2 regions of the Shigella dysenteriae genome follow, and region 1 is predicted to be linked to the other one. Evidence: predicted binding sites of a transcription regulator. Region 1 holds the regulator's gene; the other holds the start of a gene.

Region 1 (4,947 bases):
CAGCGGCAGTGCGGAATCACCCGTCAGCGGCGCAATGCCCACTTCAAAAGAAACGGTAGCTGTACGCGGCGTAGCGAAAAGCGGCCCCACAGCCAGGTAACAAACCGTTGCCAGCAGCACGCCAGCGACTTTACCGATTGGCGTGCTGAGGCTGTCAACACCGCCGCCAACTTTTGCCAGCGCCACTACCGTTAATACCGGCAGACCAACGGCAGTAATAAGGAAGCCGAATGCCGCAGTCCAGACGTGTTCGCCTGCCTGTAAGCCGACCATTGGAGGGAAAATAATGTTACCTGCGCCGACGAACAACGCAAATGTCATAAAGCCCAGAGCGATGATATCGCGCGATCTTAATTGATGGGTCATAAATCATACTGCCTGTGGATGTGGTGTTGTAACGTTAAATTTTTGTGCCAATCCCTGGGGATGATACAGCGGTATATTTAAACAATTTTAGCGGGAAATACTCCCAACCAGGCGCGGCGAAGAATAGTTTTTCGATTTACCGCGTGAATGCAGTCAGTATGACAGCACCTGAAGCGCAATTTAAACGCTTATAACGTTTTAAAGCAAGGAGGGATCTAAAAACCAGAGGTATATAGCGATAAGAAATCACCAACCAGTATAAAACACTATTTCCGTGAAAAAGACATGGCTAATCATGCGAACAAAAAATCACCAACCGTTGTAAAATCTAGCGCCCGTATTTTGACTGCAAAGAAAATAAGCCAGCATCGGCTGGCTTATGGCAATAAAAGATGACAAAGGCGGATTAATCGCTGTTTTTGGCAATTAAACGTTCCGGGATAACAAAACTGAAACGTGTTCCTTTTCCTACTGTACTCTCAATATTCAGGCGACTTTCGTGATGATTCACCGCATGTTTCACGATCGCTAACCCTAATCCGCTACCGCCGGTTTGCCGGGAACGCGCTTTATCAACGCGATAAAAACGCTCGGTCAGGCGCGGAATATGCTCCGGTGCAATGCCCGGTCCGTTATCTTCAACGCTAAATTCGGCACCGTGCGGCACTCGCTGCCAGCGTACGGTGATATGCGTGCCTTCCGGCGTATGATTCACGGCGTTATAGACCAGGTTCGAAATCGCACTGCGTAGCTGATCTTCGTTGCCAGACACCTTGAGGCCGTTATCTATCTCAAAGGTAAATGTCTGTTTTTTCTGACTCAGAGTCTGAGCCTCGCGCTCAACAACGCGCAGCATCATCGGCACATCAACCTTTTCATTGAGCAAATGCGTCGGCGCGGCTTCAATTTTCGACAGCGTCAGCAATTGCTTCACCAGCCCTTCCATCCGCTGGGTCTGCTCGCGCATGGTGTGCAACGCTTTTTCACGTACCGCGCCTTCCAACGGTTGCTCATCCATCATCTCCAGGTAACCCTGTAACACGGTCAATGGCGTGCGTAACTCATGGCTTACGTTGGCGAAAAAGTTGCGCCGCGCCCCTTCCAGTTGATGCATTTGCGTGACATCACGCGCCACCATCAGCAACTGTTTGTGGGTATAAGGCATGACGCGAATTTCCAGATGCCGCCCGGTGTTGAGCACCAGATTGAGCGGGCGAGAAAAATCACGCGTTTTCAGATATTGCGTAAACTCCGGGTAACGCAGCAGGTTAAGGATGTTCTGCCCGTTATCTTCCGGCCAGCGCAAACCAAGAATCTGTTGCGCCAGACCGTTACACCAGAAAATACCGCCCTCTTCCGTGGTCAGCACCACTGCGTCGGGCAGCGACTCCGCGCCGCTACGAAAGCGTTTAATCAGATTGCCCAGTTCACGGCGGCGTTTTTTATTTCGCAGCTGCATCTGGTGTAAGCCGTATAGTAGCGGTTCCCAGCTACCACGCCCCGGTGGCGGGGTCATACTACGATCCACCCACAGCCACCATGAAAGGCGCAATAAATTCCAGAAATGCCAGATAAGCAGTCCCGTTACCGATGCCAGCAAAAACCAGGGCAGGTAACCAAAAAATGCACCCAGGATGAAAACCGGGAGGCAGCAAAGTAGCAGCTCCAGCACCAGCCTTTTCCACGACAGCCGTTCCAGCACGTAAGATACTCCAGTTAAGAAATCATAAGCCCTGCTCTGCGTCCGATGAGCAAGGCGTTAAAAGCGGGTTGAAAAACGATATCCTGTACCGCGCACGGTCTGCACCATGCGGTCATGCCCGCCGGGCTCCAGTGCTTTACGCAGGCGACGAATGTGGACATCGACCGTGCGGTCTTCCACATACACGTTAGTTCCCCAGACGTGGTTTAACAGCTGCTCGCGGCTGTACACGCGCTCAGGATGCGTCATAAAAAAGTGCAGCAGTTTAAATTCTGTCGGCCCCATCTCCAGCGGCTCTCCGCCCGCCATCACCCGGTGAGATGTCGGGTCGAGACTTAATCCCTGCATCTCAATCACCTCTTCCACCGCCATTGGCGAAATACGGCGCATTACCGCTTTGATTCGCGCCACCAGCTCCTTCGGCGAAAACGGCTTGGTGATATAGTCATCCGCGCCGGTTTCAAGGCCGCGCACGCGATCTTCTTCTTCCCCTCTGGCGGTCAACATCACCACTGGAATATCCCGGGTCATCGACTCGCGCTTGAGGTGTTTGATGAACTGGATACCGGAGCCGCCAGGTAACATCCAGTCAAGGAGAATTAAATCCGGCCAGGGTTCATTCAGTTGATTCACAGCACTGTCATAATCTTCCGCTTCGACCGGCTGAAAGCCATTTTGTTCGAGCACGAAGCAGACCATTTCGCGAATTGGAGCTTCATCTTCTACGACCAGAATACGTCTCGCCATGATTTGCCCTGTTGTAATAAATAGGTTGCGATCATTAATGCGACGTCATTATGCGTCAGATTTATGACAGATTTATGAAAAGCTCGTCGCACATATCTTCAGGTTATTGATTTCCGTGGCGCAGAAAAAAGCAAATGGCACATCTGTTTGGGTATAATCGCGCCCATGCTTTTTCGCCAGGGAACCGTTATGCGCATCCTTCACACCTCAGACTGGCATCTCGGCCAGAACTTCTATAGTAAAAGCCGCGAAGCTGAACATCAGGCTTTTCTTGACTGGCTGCTGGAGACAGCACAAACCCATCAGGTGGATGCGATTATTGTTGCCGGTGATGTTTTCGATACCGGCTCGCCGCCCAGTTACGCCCGCACGTTATACAACCGTTTTGTTGTCAATTTACAGCAAACTGGCTGTCATCTGGTGGTACTGGCAGGAAACCATGACTCGGTCGCCACGCTGAATGAATCGCGCGATATCATGGCGTTCCTCAATACGACCGTGGTCGCCAGCGCCGGACATGCGCCGCAAATCTTGCCTCGTCGCGACGGGACGCCAGGCGCAGTGCTGTGTCCCATACCGTTTTTACGTCCGCGTGACATTATTACCAGCCAGGCGGGGCTTAACGGAATTGAAAAACAGCAGCATTTGCTGGCAGCTATTACTGATTATTATCAACAACACTATGCCGATGCCTGCAAACTGCGCGGCGATCAGCCTCTGCCCATCATCGCCACGGGACATTTAACGACCGTGGGGGCCAGTAAAAGTGACGCCGTGCGTGACATTTATATTGGCACGCTGGACGCGTTTCCGGCACAAAACTTTCCACCAGCCGACTACATCGCGCTCGGGCATATTCACCGCGCACAGATTATTGGCGGCATGGAACATATTCGCTATTGCGGCTCCCCCATTCCACTGAGTTTTGATGAATGCGGAAAGAGTAAATATGTCCATCTGGTGACATTTTCAAACGGCAAATTAGAGAGCGTGGAAAACCTGAACGTACCGGTAACGCAACCCATGGCAGTGCTGAAAGGCGATCTGGCGTCGATTACCGCACAGCTGGAACAGTGGCGCGATGTATCGCAGGAGCCGCCTGTCTGGCTGGATATCGAAATCACTACTGATGAGTATCTGCATGATATTCAGCGCAAAATCCAGACATTAACCGAATCATTGCCTGTTGAAGTATTACTGGTACGCCGGAGTCGTGAACAGCGCGAGCGTGTGTTAGCCAGCCAACAGCGTGAAACCCTCAGCGAACTCAGCGTCGAAGAGGTGTTCAATCGCCGTCTGGCACTGGAAGAACTGGATGAGTCGCAGCAGCAACGTCTGCAGCATCTTTTCACCACGACGTTGCATACCCTCGCCGGAGAACACGAAGCATGAAAATTCTCAGCCTGCGCCTGAAAAACCTGAACTCATTAAAAGGCGAATGGAAGATTGATTTCACCCGCGAGCCGTTCGCCAGCAACGGGCTGTTTGCCATTACCGGCCCAACCGGTGCGGGGAAAACCACCCTGCTGGACGCCATTTGTCTGGCGCTGTATCACGAAACTCCGCGTCTCTCTAACGTTTCACAATCGCAAAATGATCTCATGACCCGCGATACCGCCGAATGTCTGGCGGAGGTGGAGTTTGAAGTGAAAGGTGAAGCGTATCGCGCGTTCTGGAGCCAGAATCGGGCGCGTAACCAACCCGACGGTAATTTGCAGGTGCCACGCGTAGAGCTGGCGCGCTGCGCCGATGGCAAAATTCTCGCCGACAAAGTGAAAGATAAGCTGGAACTGACGGCGACGTTAACCGGACTGGATTACGGGCGCTTCACCCGTTCGATGCTGCTTTCGCAGGGGCAATTTGCTGCCTTCCTGAATGCCAAACCCAAAGAACGCGCGGAATTGCTCGAGGAGTTAACCGGCACTGAAATCTACGGGCAAATCTCGGCGATGGTTTTTGAGCAGCACAAATCGGCCCGCACTGAGCTGGAGAAGCTGCAAGCGCAGGCCAGCGGCGTCGCGTTGCTCACGCCGGAACAAGTGCAATCGCTGACAGCGAGTTTGCAGGTACTTACTGACGAAGAAAAACAGTTACTTACCGCGCAGCAGCAAGAACAACAATCACTAAACTGG
Region 2 (4,947 bases), 540 kb from region 1:
CGCTAAGAGAGCCGGTGACCACCGAAGAACTGGCCTCATTCATTGCCTACTGGCAGGCGGAAGGTAAAGTCTTTCACCATGTGCAGTGGCAACAAAAACTGGCGCGCAGCCTGCAAATCGGTCGTGCCAGCAACGGCGGACTGCCGAAACGAGATGTGAATACGGTCAGCGAACCTGACAGCCAAATTCCACCAGGATTCAGAGGGTAACGATGAAAAACGTTGGCGACCTGATGCAACGCCTGCAAAAAATGATGCCTGCCCATATCAAACCTGCATTCAAAACGGGTGAAGAACTACTGGCCTGGCAGAAAGAACAAGGAGCGATCCGCTCCGCCGCTCTCGAACGTGAAAATCGGGCGATGAAAATGCAGCGCACCTTTAACCGCTCCGGTATTCGTCCACTGCATCAGAACTGCTCCTTTGAGAACTATCGCGTTGAGTGTGAAGGGCAGATGAATGCGTTAAGCAAAGCGCGCCAGTACGTCGAAGAGTTTGACGGCAACATCGCCAGCTTCATCTTTTCTGGTAAGCCAGGAACCGGCAAAAACCATCTGGCGGCGGCAATCTGCAACGAGCTGCTGCTACGCGGTAAATCCGTATTGATCATCACCGTGGCCGATATTATGTCGGCGATGAAAGATACCTTCAGGAATAGCGGTACCAGCGAAGAACAACTGCTTAACGATCTGAGCAACGTTGATCTGCTGGTGATCGATGAGATCGGCGTGCAGACCGAATCGAAATACGAAAAAGTGATCATCAACCAGATCGTCGATCGCCGCTCTTCTTCCAAACGCCCAACCGGGATGCTGACCAACAGTAATATGGAAGAGATGACCAAGTTGCTGGGCGAACGCGTGATGGACCGTATGCGCCTGGGTAACAGTTTGTGGGTGATCTTCAACTGGGATAGCTACCGTAGCCGGGTAACAGGTAAAGAGTATTAATCCCCGTTTCTGGCGGTATACTGCGACACAATTCCACCTTGAGTAATGATGATGAAAACTGTTAAACATCTTCTGTGCTGTGCCATTGCCGCCAGCGCATTAATTTCCACCGGGGTGCATGCTGCGTCCTGGAAAGATGCGCTCTCCAGCGCCACCAGCGAACTTGGCAACCAAAACAGCACGACACAGGAAGGCGGTTGGTCGCTCGCGTCATTAACTAACTTGCTTAGCAGCGGAAACCAGGCCTTAAGCGCAGATAACATGAACAATGCCGCAGGCATTCTGCAATACTGCGCGAAGCAAAAGCTGGCGTCGGTAACCGATGCCGAAAACATCAAGAATCAGGTGCTGGAAAAGCTGGGCCTGAACAGTGAAGAGCAAAAAGAAGACACCAACTATCTGGACGGCATTCAGGGTTTGCTGAAAACCAAAGATGGTCAGCAACTCAATCTGGATAACATCGGAACGACTCCGCTGGCAGAAAAGGTGAAAACCAAAGCCTGCGATCTGGTGTTAAAGCAGGGGCTGAACTTCATTTCCTGAACCGCGAAACGCCGCGTTTTAGCTGTTACCCGGCTGACGCGGCTCTCTCCTGCCCTTTTCCCTGCTCCTGGACGGTTTTCCCCCTGTTACACGGGAAGCGACCGCGATCAAAAAAGTCTGTTTATAAACTAATTCCTAACAACATCGCATTTTTTTGACACTAGAATTGCAGCAATATGGCGACGCCATTACATTGTGCTTCTCAAAAAGCTTAAACGTTGGCTAAACGGCCCGGTTTAGTGAGGATCGCCCGTTGTCAGAACTACTCTCTTTCGCCCTTTTTCTCGCCTCTGTGCTGATTTACGCATGGAAAGCGGGACGTAACACCTGGTGGTTTGCAGCCACATTAACGGTGCTGGGGCTATTTGTCGTTTTAAATATCACCCTGTTTGCCAGCGACTATTTTACTGGCGATGGTATTAACGACGCGGTTCTCTATACCTTAACCAACAGCCTGACCGGTGCTGGCGTCAGCAAATACATCCTGCCGGGTATCGGCATTGTGCTGGGGCTGACAGCGGTGTTCGGTGCGCTGGGCTGGATCCTGCGCCGTCGTCGCCATCATCCGCACCATTTTGGTTACAGCCTGCTGGCGCTCTTACTGGCGCTGGGTTCGGTGGACGCCAGCCCGGCATTTCGTCAGATAACGGAACTGGTGAAATCCCAGTCACGCGATGGCGACCCGGACTTTGCGGCTTATTATAAAGAGCCGTCGAAAACTATCCCTGACCCGAAACTCAACCTGGTTTATATCTACGGCGAAAGTCTCGAGCGGACCTATTTTGATAACGAAGCTTTCCCGGATCTCACGCCTGAACTGGGCGCGTTGAAAAATGAAGGCCTGGATTTCAGCCACACGCAGCAGCTGCCAGGAACGGATTACACGATTGCGGGCATGGTGGCTTCTCAGTGCGGCATACCGCTGTTTGCCCCCTTTGAAGGCAACGCCTCCGCCTCTGTCTCCAGCTTCTTCCCGCAGAACATCTGTCTGGGCGATATCCTGAAAAACTCGGGTTATCAGAACTATTTCGTGCAGGGCGCGAATCTGCGTTTTGCCGGTAAAGATGTGTTCCTGAAGTCGCATGGCTTCGACCACTTATACGGCTCAGAAGAGCTGAAAAGCGTGGTGGCCGACCCGCACTATCGCAACGACTGGGGATTCTACGACGATACCGTTCTCGATGAAGCGTGGAAAAAGTTTGAAGAGCTTTCCCGCTCAGGTCAGCGATTCTCACTGTTTACCCTGACAGTCGATACCCATCACCCGGATGGTTTTATCTCGCGTACCTGTAACCGCAAAAAATATGATTTTGACGGTAAGCCGAACCAGTCATTCAGCGCGGTAAGTTGCAGCCAGGAGAATATCGCGGCGTTTATCAACAAAATCAAAGCGTCACCGTGGTTTAAAGATACCGTCATCGTCGTCTCTTCTGACCATTTAGCGATGAACAACACGGCGTGGAAATACCTTAATAAGCAGGATCGCAATAACCTGTTTTTTGTCATTCGTGGCGACAAGCCGCAGCAAGAGACGCTGGCAGTGAAGCGTAACACGATGGATAACGGCGCGACGGTGCTGGACATTCTCGGTGGCGATAACTATCTCGGACTTGGTCGTAGCAGTTTATCCGGGCAGTCGATGTCGGAAATCTTCCTCAATATCAAAGAGAAAACATTGGCGTGGAAGCCAGATATCATCCGCCTGTGGAAATTCCCTAAAGAGATGAAAGAGTTCACTATCGACCAGCAGAAAAACATGATTGCCTTCTCGGGTAGCCATTTCCGTTTGCCGCTGCTGTTGCGGGTTTCAGACAAGCGCGTAGAACCGCTGCCGGAAAGTGAATACTCAGCACCGCTGCGTTTCCAGCTGGCCGATTTCGCTCCACGCGACAATTTCGTCTGGGTTGACCGTTGCTACAAGATGGCACAACTTTGGGCTCCGGAACTGGCACTCTCCACCGACTGGTGTGTCTCGCAGGGGCAGCTTGGCGGTCAGCAAATTGTCCAGCATGTTGATAAAACAATGTGGAAGGGCAAAACGGCATTTAAAGATACGGTCATCGACATGGCGCGTTACAAAAGCAATGTCGATACGCTGAAAATTGTTGATAACGATATTCGCTACAAAGCCGACAGTTTCATCTTCAACGTCGCCGGTGCGCCAGAAGAGGTGAAACAGTTTAGCGGGATTTCCCGTCCGGAGTCGTGGGGCCGCTGGTCCAACGCTCAGCTGGGCGATGAAGTAAAAATCGAGTACAAGCATCCGCTGCCGAAGAAATTTGACCTGGTGATTACCGCCAAAGCATACGGCAATAACGCCAGCCGTCCTATTCCGGTACGCGTAGGCAATGAAGAACAAACCCTTGTGCTGGGCAATGAAGTGACCACCACCACACTGCATTTCGATAACCCAACCGATGCCGACACACTGGTAATTGTGCCGCCGGAACCTGTCTCAACCAACGAAGGGAATATCCTCGGACACTCGCCGCGTAAGCTCGGGATCGGCATGGTGGAAATTAAAGTGGTGGAACGTGAAGGATAATTCCTGACTGATGTGTAGGTCGCATAAGGTGCGACCTACACACCTTCTGCGGCCTACAAAACATCATTGAGAAACAGAAAAAAACAGCGCCCAACACTTCCCCGGACGCTGCATGGCAACTTTAATAATCTCGCCTTATCAGAAAGTAATTACACCCTTAATCAACTCACGATTGTTAATCACATTGCGCTCGTAGGTTTCTGCCAGCGTGGCGAACGGATAGCGATGGGTTAACATCATGTCGGCAGTGATTTTTCCTTCCGCCATCAGTCGACCGACTTTAGCAAAATCTTCCGGCGTGGCGTTGCGGCTGCCCATCATCGTCGTTTCTTTTTTATGGAATTCCGGATCGGAGAACTGCAACTCACCTTTAAACAGGCCGACAAATACCACCGTGCCGCCGTGACGAATCAGATTTACCGTGTTATTCATCGCATGTTGATTACCTGTCGCGTCGATCACTTTCTGCGCCAGCGAACCACCAAACTGCGCCCGTAGCTGCGCGTCAAAATCTTCGGCTGACGGGTCCAGTACAGGTAATTCCAGACGCGTTGCCACATGTTCACGGCGCGCCGGACTGGTATCCGCCACCACCACCTGTGCGCCATCGGCTTTAGCGATTGCCGCCGCGCCCAGACCGATTGGCCCCGCCCCGACCACCAGCACCTGCTCGCCGGGAGCAATGGCTGCGCGACGCACCGCATGAGCGCTAATAGCGAAAGGTTCAATCAATGCTGCCGCCTGCGGGTCAATACCGTCTGCGGGCAAAATGTTCGCCACCGGCACGCTCAAATACTCACTAAAACCGCCATCCTGATGCACGCCAATGACTGAAATTTTTTCACAGCAATTGGTACGCCCGCTTTTACACGCCGGGCATTGCTGACAGGCAACATAAGGGATCACAGCA

The links. The regulator PhoB, encoded in region 1, activates phosphate uptake and scavenging genes when phosphate is short. The targets are predictions, from matches to a motif close to CTGTCATAAAACTGNCNNAT.
Region 2: opgB (phosphatidylglycerol--membrane-oligosaccharide glycerophosphotransferase) is a predicted target of PhoB. The motif match lies at 1,634-1,653, and genes of this name have one in related genera.

The regions. Positions count from the first base shown of each region.
Region 1 is NZ_CP055055.1:1,103,680-1,108,626, reverse strand. It holds gene brnQ (branched-chain amino acid transporter carrier protein BrnQ) at 1-366, opposite strand, end outside; gene phoR (phosphate regulon sensor histidine kinase PhoR) at 773-2,068, opposite strand; gene phoB (phosphate response regulator transcription factor PhoB) at 2,126-2,815, opposite strand; gene sbcD (exonuclease subunit SbcD) at 3,005-4,207, shown strand; gene sbcC (exonuclease subunit SbcC) at 4,204-4,947, shown strand, end outside.
Region 2 is NZ_CP055055.1:558,773-563,719, reverse strand. It holds gene dnaT (primosomal protein DnaT) at 1-209, shown strand, start outside; gene dnaC (replicative helicase loader DnaC) at 212-949, shown strand; gene yjjA (DUF2501 domain-containing protein YjjA) at 998-1,492, shown strand; gene opgB (phosphatidylglycerol--membrane-oligosaccharide glycerophosphotransferase) at 1,746-4,037, shown strand; gene lgoD (L-galactonate oxidoreductase) at 4,176-4,947, opposite strand, start outside.